3 regions of the Pseudomonas sp. KH_040 genome follow, and region 1 is predicted to be linked to each of the others. Evidence: predicted binding sites of a transcription regulator. Region 1 holds the regulator's gene; each other region holds the start of a gene.
What was found. The regulator sigma-54, encoded in region 1, starts transcription at its own class of promoters, with help from an activator protein. The targets are predictions, from matches to a motif close to ANTGGCATNNANNTTGCTNT.

Region 1 (3,868 bases):
CTCAAGGTGATGCCAAGCCTGTACAGGGCTGGGGCGTAACGATCCAGTACCACGCCGCGCAAAACCGCGTTGTACTGATCGACAAGGCCAAGGTTGTCGATAAGGACAACAACACGACGCAAGGCGAGAAAATCGTCTATGACACCGTGAAGAAACTGGCCAGCGCCGGTCGCGCTACCGGCAGCAAGGTCACCGAGGCGCGTCCGCGCATCGACATGGTGATCCAGCCGAAGAAGAAAACCGACGAGAAAACCCAGTAATGGCAACTCTGAAAGCTCAGCACCTGGCCAAGGCCTATAAAAGCCGCCAGGTCGTGCGTGATGTCAGCCTGTCGATCGACAGCGGCCAGATCGTCGGCCTGCTCGGCCCGAACGGCGCCGGCAAGACGACCTGCTTCTACATGATCGTCGGCCTGGTACAGGCCGATCAGGGTCGCGTGCTGATCGATGATCTGGACGTCAGCCACCAGCCGATGCACGGTCGTGCCAAGGCCGGTATCGGCTATCTGCCGCAAGAAGCGTCGATCTTCCGCAAACTGTCGGTGGCCGACAACATCATGGCCATCCTCGAGACCCGCCAGGAGCTCGACAAGGCCGGCCGTCGCAAAGAGCTGGAAAACCTGCTGCAGGAATTCCACATCAGTCACATCCGCGACAACCTCGGCATGAGCCTGTCCGGTGGTGAACGCCGCCGTGTGGAAATCGCTCGCGCGCTGGCAACGGCACCGAAATTCATCCTGCTCGACGAACCGTTCGCCGGTGTCGACCCGATTTCGGTCGGCGACATCAAGCAGATCATCCACCACCTCAAGGCCAAGGGCATTGGTGTACTGATCACCGACCACAACGTCCGTGAGACGCTGGACATCTGCGAAACCGCTTACATCGTCAACGACGGTCAGTTGATTGCCGAGGGCGATGCAGAAACCATCCTGGCCAACGATCTGGTCAAGGAAGTGTATCTGGGCCACGAGTTCCGCCTGTAAGCGCAACAGTGCCCGGTGCGCCGCCCGGGCGCTGTATCGATTCAAGCAGGATTTAATACGCTTTAATTGTTACAGCGCTCTAGGCAAACACTTCAGTTTCAGGCATATAATTTGCTTAAGTTTGGCGCTTCGGCGCCCTGTAGTGGATGGCGCATAGCGCCGGCGAATAAGGTGTTAAGCCCCTGCCATGAAACCATCGCTAGTCTTGAGAATGGGCCAGCAGCTGACGATGACACCGCAGCTGCAACAGGCCATCCGTCTGCTCCAATTGTCGACCCTGGATCTGCAACAGGAAATCCAGGAGGCTCTGGAATCCAATCCGATGCTCGAACGCCAGGAAGAAGGCGACGACTTCGACAATTCCGACCCCATGGCCGACAACGCCGAACAGAAGCCCGCCACCGAAATCCAGGAACCGTCCTATCAGGAAACTGCCCCGACGGTGGACAACCTCGAGGAGGGCGAATGGAACGAGCGCATCCCCAACGAGCTTCCGGTCGACACCGCTTGGGAAGACGTCTACCAGACCAGTGCCAGCAGCCTGCCGAGCAGCGACGATGACGAGTGGGACTTCACCACACGCACCTCCGTCGGCGAGAGCCTGCAAAGCCATCTGCTGTGGCAACTGAACCTTGCACCGATGTCCGACACCGATCGCCTGATCGCCGTCACCCTGATCGATTGCATCAACAATCAGGGCTACCTGGATGAAACCCTCGAAGAGATCCTCGAGGCGTTCGATCCGGAACTGGACATCGAACTGGACGAAATCGAAGCCGTCCTGCACCGCATTCAACAATTTGAACCAGCCGGCATCGGCGCCCGCAACCTCGGCGAATGCCTGCTGCTGCAATTGCGCCAGCTGCCAGCCAAGACGCCTTGGCTGGCTGAAGCCAAGCGTCTGGTCAGCGATTACATCGACCTGCTCGGCGGCCGCGACTACAGCCAGTTGATGCGTCGCATGAAGCTCAAGGAAGACGAACTGCGTCAGGTCATCGAACTGGTGCAGAGCCTGAATCCGCGCCCAGGCTCGCAAATCGAGTCGACTGAAGCCGAATATGTTGTCCCTGACGTTATCGTGCGCAAGGACAACGAACGCTGGCTGGTCGAGCTCAATCAGGAGTCGGTGCCACGCCTGCGCGTCAATGCCCAGTACGCCGGTTTCGTGCGTCGCGCCGACACCAGCGCCGACAACACCTTCATGCGCAATCAGTTGCAGGAAGCCCGCTGGTTCATCAAGAGCCTGCAGAGCCGCAACGAAACCCTGATGAAAGTTGCCACCCAGATCGTCGAGCATCAGCGCGGTTTTCTGGAGTACGGCGACGAAGCCATGAAGCCGCTGGTCCTGCATGACATCGCCGAAGCGGTCGGCATGCACGAATCAACGATTTCACGGGTGACCACACAGAAATTCATGCATACCCCGCGCGGTATTTATGAGTTGAAATACTTTTTCTCCAGCCACGTCAGCACCTCCGAAGGCGGCGAATGCTCGTCCACAGCGATCCGCGCGATCATCAAAAAACTGGTTGCAGCGGAAAATCAGAAAAAGCCGTTGAGTGACAGCAAGATCGCTGGTTTACTGGAGGCACAAGGCATTCAGGTGGCTCGCCGCACCGTCGCCAAGTACCGCGAATCCCTCGGGATCGCGCCTTCGAGCGAACGCAAGCGGTTGATGTAAGCCACGTTACAGCGTTCCAGTGGCAGGCTTTTCGGCCTGCCGCTTTATGCACTGGCAACGAAGGAGAAGCTGTATGCAAGTCAACATCAGTGGACACCAACTGGAAGTGACCCAACCTCTGCGTTCCTACATCGAGGAAAAACTCCAACGACTGGAGCGACATTTCGACAAGATCACCAACGTGCAAGTCACGATGTGCGTCGAAAAGCTGAAGCAGAAAATTGAAGCCACCTTGCATATACCCGGCAGCGAAGTGGTCGCTAACGCAGAAGATACTGATATGTATGCTGCGATCGACTCACTGACCGACAAGCTGGATCGCCAACTCAAAAAGCATAAGGAAAAGACCCAGAGCCTCCTTCAGGGCGCTACCGGTCGTTAACATCCCTAATCCATGATCCGACTTGAAACCATCCTGACCCCCGGCCGTTCCCTCGTGAACGTGCCGGGCGGCAGTAAAAAGAAAGCCCTCGAACAAATTGCCAACCTGATCGCCCGCGAAGTGCCGGATCTGGAGATGCAAGATGTCTTCGAGGCGTTGATTGCCCGTGAAAAACTCGGCTCCACCGGTTTTGGTAACGGCATCGCCATTCCTCACTGCCGTCTCAAGGGTTGCCAGTCGCCTATCAGCGCCTTGATGCACCTTGATACGCCAATCGATTTCGACGCCATTGATGGCGCTCCGGTTGACCTGCTGTTCGTACTGCTGGTCCCGGAAGCCGCCACCGATGCGCACCTGGAGTTGCTGCGTCAGATCGCCAGCATGCTCGACCGCAAGGACGTGCGCGATAAACTGCGCAGCGCCGCGAGCAACGAAGCCTTGTATCAGGTTGTCCTGGACGAGCAGAACGGGCATTAATCATGCGCTTGATCATCGTCAGCGGCCGTTCCGGCTCGGGTAAAAGTACGGCTCTGGATGTCCTTGAGGACAATGGCTATTACTGCATCGACAACCTTCCTGCAGGCTTGCTGCCGGAACTGGCCGAACGCGCGCTGATTCACACTGAGCTGGCGCAACCGCTGGTGGCCGTGTCCATCGATGCGCGCAACCTGCCGAGCCACCTGACGCGCTTTCCGGAGCTGCTTGAAGATGTCCGGGGAAAGCACATCCAGTGCGACGTTCTGTATCTGGACGCCGACGAAGAAACCCTGCTCAAGCGTTTCTCCGAGACTCGCCGTCGCCATCCACTGAGCAACGCCAA
Region 2 (3,868 bases), 1.3 Mb from region 1:
TGAAGAAGCTTCGCCTTTCGCTTTTTTGGGCTCATACGCACCTCGTGCGATTGGGTTGTTGATTTCGATGTTATTGACCGTCCACAGAAATGACAAGCCGGTTGGTCTGGTCGAATTCGAACCCCAGTTTCCGGTAGTAAAAAACAACATTCGGATCAGGATCCTGAATCTCGATTTCTTTGCATCCTAGCGCTCGCGCATAGTGATCTGCGACAAGCAGAGCAATCGGCGCGATCCTGCCGCGAAGCGGGTGCGCCCTATCCGGATGCCCTTCCAACAGAACAATCTTTAAGCAGATAGAGCTTGCGCGCGGGGTCGCATAGCACATGCCGCAAAGAATCTGTTTGTACCATATCGCCAAATCCAGACCTTTCGCATCTTTACTTTTCCAGTCTGCAACGTCATCCCAAGGGAAAATTGTTGGCCCCTCCCAGAGTAAGTATTGCTTTATCGCTGCTGGGGTAATTGGCTCAAACTTGACCGCTGCTGCATCAATATTTGGGATTCTCGGGGCAATGTCCTTGAGAAAGAATTTGTAGGCGATCTTTCGCGAGTTTGATCTGAATGTCTGGTCACGAAGATCCGTTGCTTTGCCTTTTCTTCTCATTGTTTTCATCTGTTTGGATCTGGTCGCAGAAGATAGCCAGCAGAGAGGGGGCAGCGAAATCAGACGTGGGGGACGCGTTTTGTAGGACGTTACTTCTGTGAGTGGAGGATTTCGGAGTAGGGGGGGGAGATAACGAAGACACAAAAAAGGTCATTTCAGTGGTATCGCTGAAATGACCTTTGGTGAGGTTGCAGCGCAAAAATTCAGATCAATTGCAGAGCCTTTTTCCACCATGAGTTCACAACCGTGCGGTTTACCAGCTCTCGCTCCGTCACCATGTGTGGCACATCTTGTAACCGAATCCACGGCTGGTTATTCCAGTGCAACAAACTCAACGTCATGTCCGGCCAACTGAGCAAGCTGAGGTGTGGACGTTCGCTTGTGGTGGGATGTTGGGCGTCGCGCAGGGTGGGGATGACCTGGTGGGTGAGCCATTCGCGCAGCGAGCGGTATTCGGGGCAGTAGTGGTAGACGAGGAGGGCGTAGATGCCGGATTCGCTGATCAGCAGAGCGTTTTCGATTTGGTTGTGGATGAGGGTTTTGCGGGTCTGGTATTGGTCGGGGTCGAGTTTTCGCAGCATGCGTTCGTTGAGGTAGATGTGCAGCAGGCGGCTCAGGTCTCGGGCGCAGAACCAGGGTTGGTTCTGGATGAGGAGGGCGTGGAGGGGGAGTTTGTGGCGGGTAAAGATGTGCGGGGTCAGATAAGTCTCTTCTTGATTCATTGAGCAGTTCCTCTTGCTTAAGGGGCTGCCCTCAATCGTCGCCAAACGATTGGGTGGCAGTTGTACGCGGGTTGGCGAACCGGAGCAAAAGGAACCCGGCAGACCCGAAGGTCTCCCACGCACAACCGCCATGAAACGATGTGGCGGTAAATGTAGCCGCCATCATGGTTGTCGTGCGCCTTAAGCTGTTCGGGTCGCCAAACCCGCTGCTGAACATTCAGCATCGGGTGAGCTTAGAAACCTGGGCTTTTCGGCGCAATCGGACGGCGGTCATTCAGGTTGTAGGACGTTGCCGGGATGGTTGAAGGGCTGGAGATCAAAAGATCGCAGCCTTCGGCAGCTCCTACAGGGGGCGCGGATTATTCCGCGGGCGGCGTCAGCTTCGCTTCCATCTCGGCAACCTTGGCTTCGAGGCTTTCGAGGCGTGCGCGAGTACGCGCCAACACAACCATCTGACTATCAAATTCTTCACGGCTGACCAGATCGAGTTTGCTGAAGGCACTCTGCAGCAGCATCTTGAACTGGCTTTCGATTTCGGCTTTCGGCAGCGGGGTGTCGCCGTTGAACAGGCGGGAGGCGGTGCCGCTCAGGGCGTCGAGGAAGTCTTTGGGCGCGAGCATGGTGGATGTCCTGGAAACAATGGCCGGCAGTGTATCACGCAGTGTCTATAGTCAATCTCGTGGTCAGGGATGCACGCTTTTCGCGCAGGCGGACGGATGGCGACGCACCGTTGTTGTGCGTATCCGGATGGCGTTTTGCACGGGATGCCTTGCGGCAGCGGCCAAGGGATTGAAATCAGGGGATTTTGGCGAGATGGCAAGGTTTCTGCTTAGTCACCTTCGACCCATGCACTGATGCAGTCGCTGTGACGAATGCAGTGCGGCAGACGGAGCGGGGAGTTTCGTCAGCAGCGGTTAGCTGGCGTCAGTCGGGCAGGTAAGGCCGACGATGCGTTACAAAGCCAGGCACTGCGCTTAGACTTGAGTCGGGTTTGTTTTCCTGGGGCAAGTCCACCAATTCGGGAGAGAGTTTCATGAAGCTAGTCACTGCCATCATCAAGCCGTTCAAGTTGGACGACGTGCGCGAGTCGCTGTCCGAAATCGGCGTGCAGGGCATTACCGTTACTGAAGTCAAAGGCTTCGGCCGGCAGAAGGGTCACACCGAGCTGTATCGCGGCGCGGAATATGTGGTCGATTTTCTGCCCAAGGTGAAAATCGACGTGGCCATCGACGACAAGGATCTGGATCGGGTGATCGAGGCGATCACCAAGGCGGCCAACACCGGCAAGATCGGTGACGGCAAGATCTTCGTGGTCAATCTGGAACAGGCGATTCGCATCCGTACCGGCGAAACCGATACCGACGCGATTTAAACGCCGCCACAAACCCCAACGCCCCAGGAGAAAACAATATGACTCTGCGTAAATTCGCAGGGCTAGGAGCCCTGTTGTCCATCGTAATGCCAAGCCTTGCAATGGCGGCAGACGAAGTGGCGGCCCCAGTCCTCAATTCCGGCGACACTGCCTGGATGCTCACCTCGACGGCACTCGTGCTGTTCATGACCATCCCCGGCCTGGCGCTGTTCTACGGCGGCATGGTTCGCTCGAAAAACATTCTTTCCGTGATGATGCAGTGCTTCGCCATTACCGGTCTGATCAGCATCCTGTGGGTCATTTATGGCTACAGCATTGCGTTCGACACCACCGGCATGGAGCAGGGCGTCGTCAACTTCAACTCGTTCTTCGGCGGCATGGGCAAGGCGTTCCTCGCCGGTGTCACGCCTTCGAGCCTGACCGGCCCAGCGGCTTTGTTCCCTGAGGCGGTGTTCATCACCTTCCAGATGACCTTCGCGATCATCACCCCGGCGCTGATCGTCGGTGCGTTCGCTGAGCGGATGAAGTTCTCCGCGATGCTGATCTTCATGGGCATCTGGTTCACCCTGGTTTACGCGCCGATCGCGCACATGGTCTGGTCCGGCAACGGCGGCCTGATGTGGGACTGGGGCGTGCTCGACTTCGCGGGCGGCACCGTGGTGCACATCAACGCCGGTGTCGCCGGTCTGATTGCCTGCCTGGTGCTGGGCAAGCGTAAAGGCTTCCCGACCACCCCGATGGCTCCGCACAACCTCGGTTACACCCTGATGGGCGCGGCGATGCTGTGGGTCGGCTGGTTCGGCTTCAACGCCGGTTCCGCTGCGGCGGCTAACGGCACCGCCGGCATGGCGATGCTGGTTACCCAGATCGCTACCGCTGCTGCGGCACTGGGCTGGATGTTTGCCGAGTGGGTCACCCACGGCAAGCCAAGCGCACTGGGTATCGCATCGGGTGTGGTGGCCGGTCTGGTCGCGATTACTCCGGCTGCCGGCACCGTGGGCCCGATGGGTGCACTGGTGATCGGTCTGGCCGCAGGCGTGGTGTGCTTCTTCTGCGCCACCACCCTGAAACGCAAACTCGGTTATGACGATTCCCTGGATGCGTTCGGCGTGCACGGTATCGGCGGTATCCTCGGCGCGATCCTCACCGGTGTGTTCGCAGCTCCGG
Region 3 (3,868 bases), 1.0 Mb from region 1:
GTGCCACACGGGTCAAACCACCGGGCACCACGCGGGTTTCGCGCCCGGACAAGACAAACGGGCGCAAGTCGATATGGCGCGGCGCAATGCCGTTTTCGACAAAGGTCGGACAGGTCGACAGCGACAGCGTCGGTTGCGCGATATACGCATGGGGCTTGGCCTTGATGCGTTCGCGGAAGGCATCGATTTCCGCTTTCGTCGATGCCGGCCCCACCAACATCCCGTACCCGCCGGACCCCTGAGTTTCCTTGACCACCAGATCTGGAAGATTGGCCAGCACATGGGAAAGTTCAGACGGGTTGCGGCACTGCCAGGTCGGCACGTTCTTCAGGATCGGCTCTTCATCGAGGTAGAAACGGATCATGTCGGTGACAAACGGGTATACCGATTTGTCGTCCGCCACACCGGTGCCGATGGCGTTGGCCAGCACCACGTTGCCAGAGCGATAGGACGACAGCAGCCCCGGCACGCCGAGCATCGAGTCGGGATTGAACGCCAGCGGATCGAGGAACGCGTCGTCGAGGCGGCGATAAATCACGTCCACCGCTTTCGGGCCGTCGGTGGTGCGCATGAAGACCTTGTCGTCACGCACAAACAGGTCCGCACCCTCGACCAGTTCAACGCCCATTTCCCGCGCGAGAAACGCGTGCTCGAAGAATGCACTGTTGAAGCGCCCCGGTGTCAGCACCACCACGCTTGGGTCATCAATCGGGCTGGAGCTTTTAAGGGTGTCGAGCAACAGGTTCGGGTAATGATCGATCGGTGCGATGCGCTGGGCGGCGAACAGCTCCGGGAACAGGCGCATCATCATCTTGCGGTCTTCGAGCATGTAGCTGACGCCGCTCGGCGTACGCAGGTTGTCTTCGAGCACGTAATAGGTGCCGTCGCCGTCGCGCACCAGATCGACGCCGGAGATGTGCGAATAGATATCGCGGTGCAGATCCAGGCCTTGCATCGCCAACTGGTATTGCTCGTTGGCCAGCACCTGTTCGGCGGGAATGATCCCGGCCTTGATGATGCGCTGCTCGTGATAGAGGTCGGCGAGGAACATGTTCAACGCCTTGACCCGCTGGATGCAGCCGCGCTCGACGATCCGCCACTCACTGGCAGGGATGCTGCGCGGGATGGTGTCGAAAGGAATCAGGCGCTCAGTGCCCTGCTCGTCGCCATAGAGCGTGAACGTGATGCCGGCGCGATGGAACAGCAGATCGGCCTCGCGTCGCCGCTGGGCCAGCAGTTCGTCTGGCGTATCGGCCAGCCAGCGGGCGAACTCCCGATAATGCGGGCGAACCTGGCCGCCGGCATCGTACATCTCATCAAAATAGGTGCGGATCATGCCGTACTCCTTGTCACCCGGACATACAGGCCTTCGCAAGGCCCGTGCCATCGGCATAAACGCTTTGATTTCAATCGGTTGGAAATACACGCCGCAGGCACCGCACCATTCCTGTGCGGCAATTGCCCCAACCGGATTGCCCCCGCTTCATTGCGACGCACTGCATCGCCTATCACCAGCATAGTCAGAGTTGATTTCACTGCCCGGCGCTGCCTGCGGATAATCCGCGCATTCGCTGCAAAACTTCGCCGACTACAACGTCACGAAGCGCCCAGCTCAACTGATTGGGCTTGCCCCGGCAGCCCGCCCCGCTGTAACCCTGACCGGTTTCCTCTCCTTATCGGTCTTCCCTTTTAGCCACCCTCTCCGGTGGCTTTTTTTTGCCTCGGTTTCTTGTTTCAGGGTTTTGCCAGAGCATTTCGCTTACGCCGGAAATGACAACGGCCAACCCGAAGGTCAGCCGTTGTTCAACAAATGAAACCAGAGATCAGTTCAAACGGTGGCGGTTGCGCACCTCCTGTTTCACACCCCAGCCTTCGATAATGCCGCCCAGAGGTTCAACCACGGCAGAGAATCCCTGCTCGAAGTCGCCAATATCGTCATACGTCGCGTACATCACTTTGCTTAATTCCAGCGCCCACGCACCGTCATCACGCACGCTGACCTGGGCATTGATGGATTCACCGCGAAATTTGCCTGCCGCCCTGCGCGCCCGCTCCTCGTCCGGGAAAATGGCATAGAACTCGATGGGATGGAATCGGGAAAAATCGAAACCGCCTTCTTTCATGCGGCGCAGAACATTGCTGCTGATGTCTTCTTGATAGGCTGTGCTCATGAATCGTCCCCCTCGCATAGATGGATAGACTTTCCGTATTCCCGCCCCGGGCCTTTGGCCAAAGTACTACGGCAACGTGGTTGCACGCGGGAACAAGCATGTAGCTGACAAGACCAGACCTTAGCGATCCGTTCGCTGATCTCGCTTGCAGAGTAGCCCCAAGTTAGAGCTGCTGCCAAGGCCTGGTGTGAAAGGTGACAGGAAGAATGTCAGATGGGAGTGATGCTGCGGATTTCAATGCTGTTCTGGGTTTTCAGACTTTTCACGCCAGCATCGGCGGTACGCCCTTCCAGATCGTTCAGGTCCAGTTCGGCGGCGACGGGCAGAAGCCGTGCCTTGATCAATCGAGCGGCCTCATCGTCACTGGGGCATTCCGCGCGCTCGAACACCTCATCGACAATTTCACCATGATCGTCCACGAAAGTGACTTTCCACTTTTGCATCGGTGCCTCCTCGATCAAACCCGCAAATGGGCTTACACCTATCTCGACTGTATGCGCCGAAAGTTGGTTCAAAAGGATTACAGCGGACAAAGATGAAAAAAACGACATTTACTGTAGGAGTGAGCCTGCTCGCGATAGCGATTTCTCATCCAACGCTGATGTTGGTAGACAAACCGTAATCGCGAGCAGGCTCACTCCTACAAAGACTTGCAGCGATTATTCAGTCGTTGCTTGGCTTGTTGATCGCCTGCAGCACGTACTGCGGCAAGGCGAACGCGCCGATGTGGATTTCCGGGTTGTAGTAGCGGGTGACGATACCGCTGCCAATGAAGCGCTGTTGCAGGGTTTCACGGCTCAGCTTGCGGTAAGCCGGGTTGGTCGAGCCCCAGGCGAAAGTCATCGAGCCACCGATGTAGGTCGGTACGGCCGCCTGGTAGAAGTGCCAGTCCGGGAACAAGCTGTTCAGGCGACCGGCGGTGGTTTTCACTTCGTCGATCTGCATGAACGGCGTGCCGTTCTGGGTCACGAGGATGCCGCCCTCGTTCAGGCAACGATGGCAGGCCTGATAGAAGTTTTCCGAGAACAGCACTTCACCCGGGCCGATCGGATCGGTGGAGTCGGAGATGATTACGTCGAATTTTTCCGTGGTGGTGGCGACGAAACGCATGCCGTCGTCGATCACCAGGTTCAGACGTGGATCGTCGTAGGCGCCGCTGGAGTGGTTCGGCAGGAACTCTTTGCACATGTCGACCACGGTGCCGTCGATCTCGACCATGGTGATGTGCTCGACACCGGCGTGCTTGGTCACTTCGCGCAGCATACCGCCGTCACCGCCGCCGATGATCAGCACACGCTTGGCGCTACCGTGGGCGAGGATCGGCACGTGAGTGAGCATTTCGTGGTAGATGAATTCGTCGGCTTCGGTGGTCTGAATCACGCCGTCCAGTGCCATGACACGGCCCATGCGCGGGTTCTGGAAGATCACCAGGTGCTGGTGTTCGGTGCGCACTTCGTGCAGCAGCTTTTCCATGCGAAAACGCTGGCCGTAGCCTTCGTAGAGGGTTTCCAGGTACTCGCTGGTTTGGGTAACGGTCATGGTCAAGTGCTCCGATGAATGCGCGGGCGTCAATCGTGGGGACGATTGCCCGGGAAAGGCGCGCATTCTACGTTGCCGAAGATGACAGGTCGAACCTCACTTCATCGGCCCACCACAATCCTTGTGGGAGCTGGCTTGCCAGCGATAGGGTCAACTCG

Region 2: glnK (P-II family nitrogen regulator) is a predicted target of sigma-54. The motif match lies at 2,142-2,161, and genes of this name have one in related genera.
Region 3: AC3IUF_RS09285 (circularly permuted type 2 ATP-grasp protein) is a predicted target of sigma-54. The motif match lies at 1,369-1,388, and genes of this name have one in related genera.

The regions. Positions count from the first base shown of each region.
Region 1 covers NZ_CM174487.1:1,030,245-1,034,112, reverse strand. Annotated here, with positions in the region: gene lptA (lipopolysaccharide transport periplasmic protein LptA) at 1-260, shown strand, start outside; gene lptB (LPS export ABC transporter ATP-binding protein) at 260-985, shown strand; gene AC3IUF_RS04435 (RNA polymerase factor sigma-54) at 1,173-2,666, shown strand; gene hpf (ribosome hibernation-promoting factor, HPF/YfiA family) at 2,740-3,048, shown strand; gene ptsN (PTS IIA-like nitrogen regulatory protein PtsN) at 3,061-3,525, shown strand; gene rapZ (RNase adapter RapZ) at 3,528-3,868, shown strand, end outside.
Region 2 covers NZ_CM174487.1:6,447,706-6,451,573, reverse strand. Annotated here, with positions in the region: gene AC3IUF_RS28905 (N-acetyltransferase) at 71-616, opposite strand; gene AC3IUF_RS28900 (BRO-N domain-containing protein) at 811-1,329, opposite strand; gene AC3IUF_RS28895 (accessory factor UbiK family protein) at 1,689-1,949, opposite strand; gene glnK (P-II family nitrogen regulator) at 2,363-2,701, shown strand; gene AC3IUF_RS28885 (ammonium transporter) at 2,740-3,868, shown strand, end outside.
Region 3 covers NZ_CM174487.1:2,055,903-2,059,770, reverse strand. Annotated here, with positions in the region: gene AC3IUF_RS09285 (circularly permuted type 2 ATP-grasp protein) at 1-1,336, opposite strand, end outside; gene AC3IUF_RS09280 (ribonuclease E inhibitor RraB) at 1,824-2,171, opposite strand; gene AC3IUF_RS09275 (hypothetical protein) at 2,381-2,614, opposite strand; gene speE (polyamine aminopropyltransferase) at 2,835-3,710, opposite strand.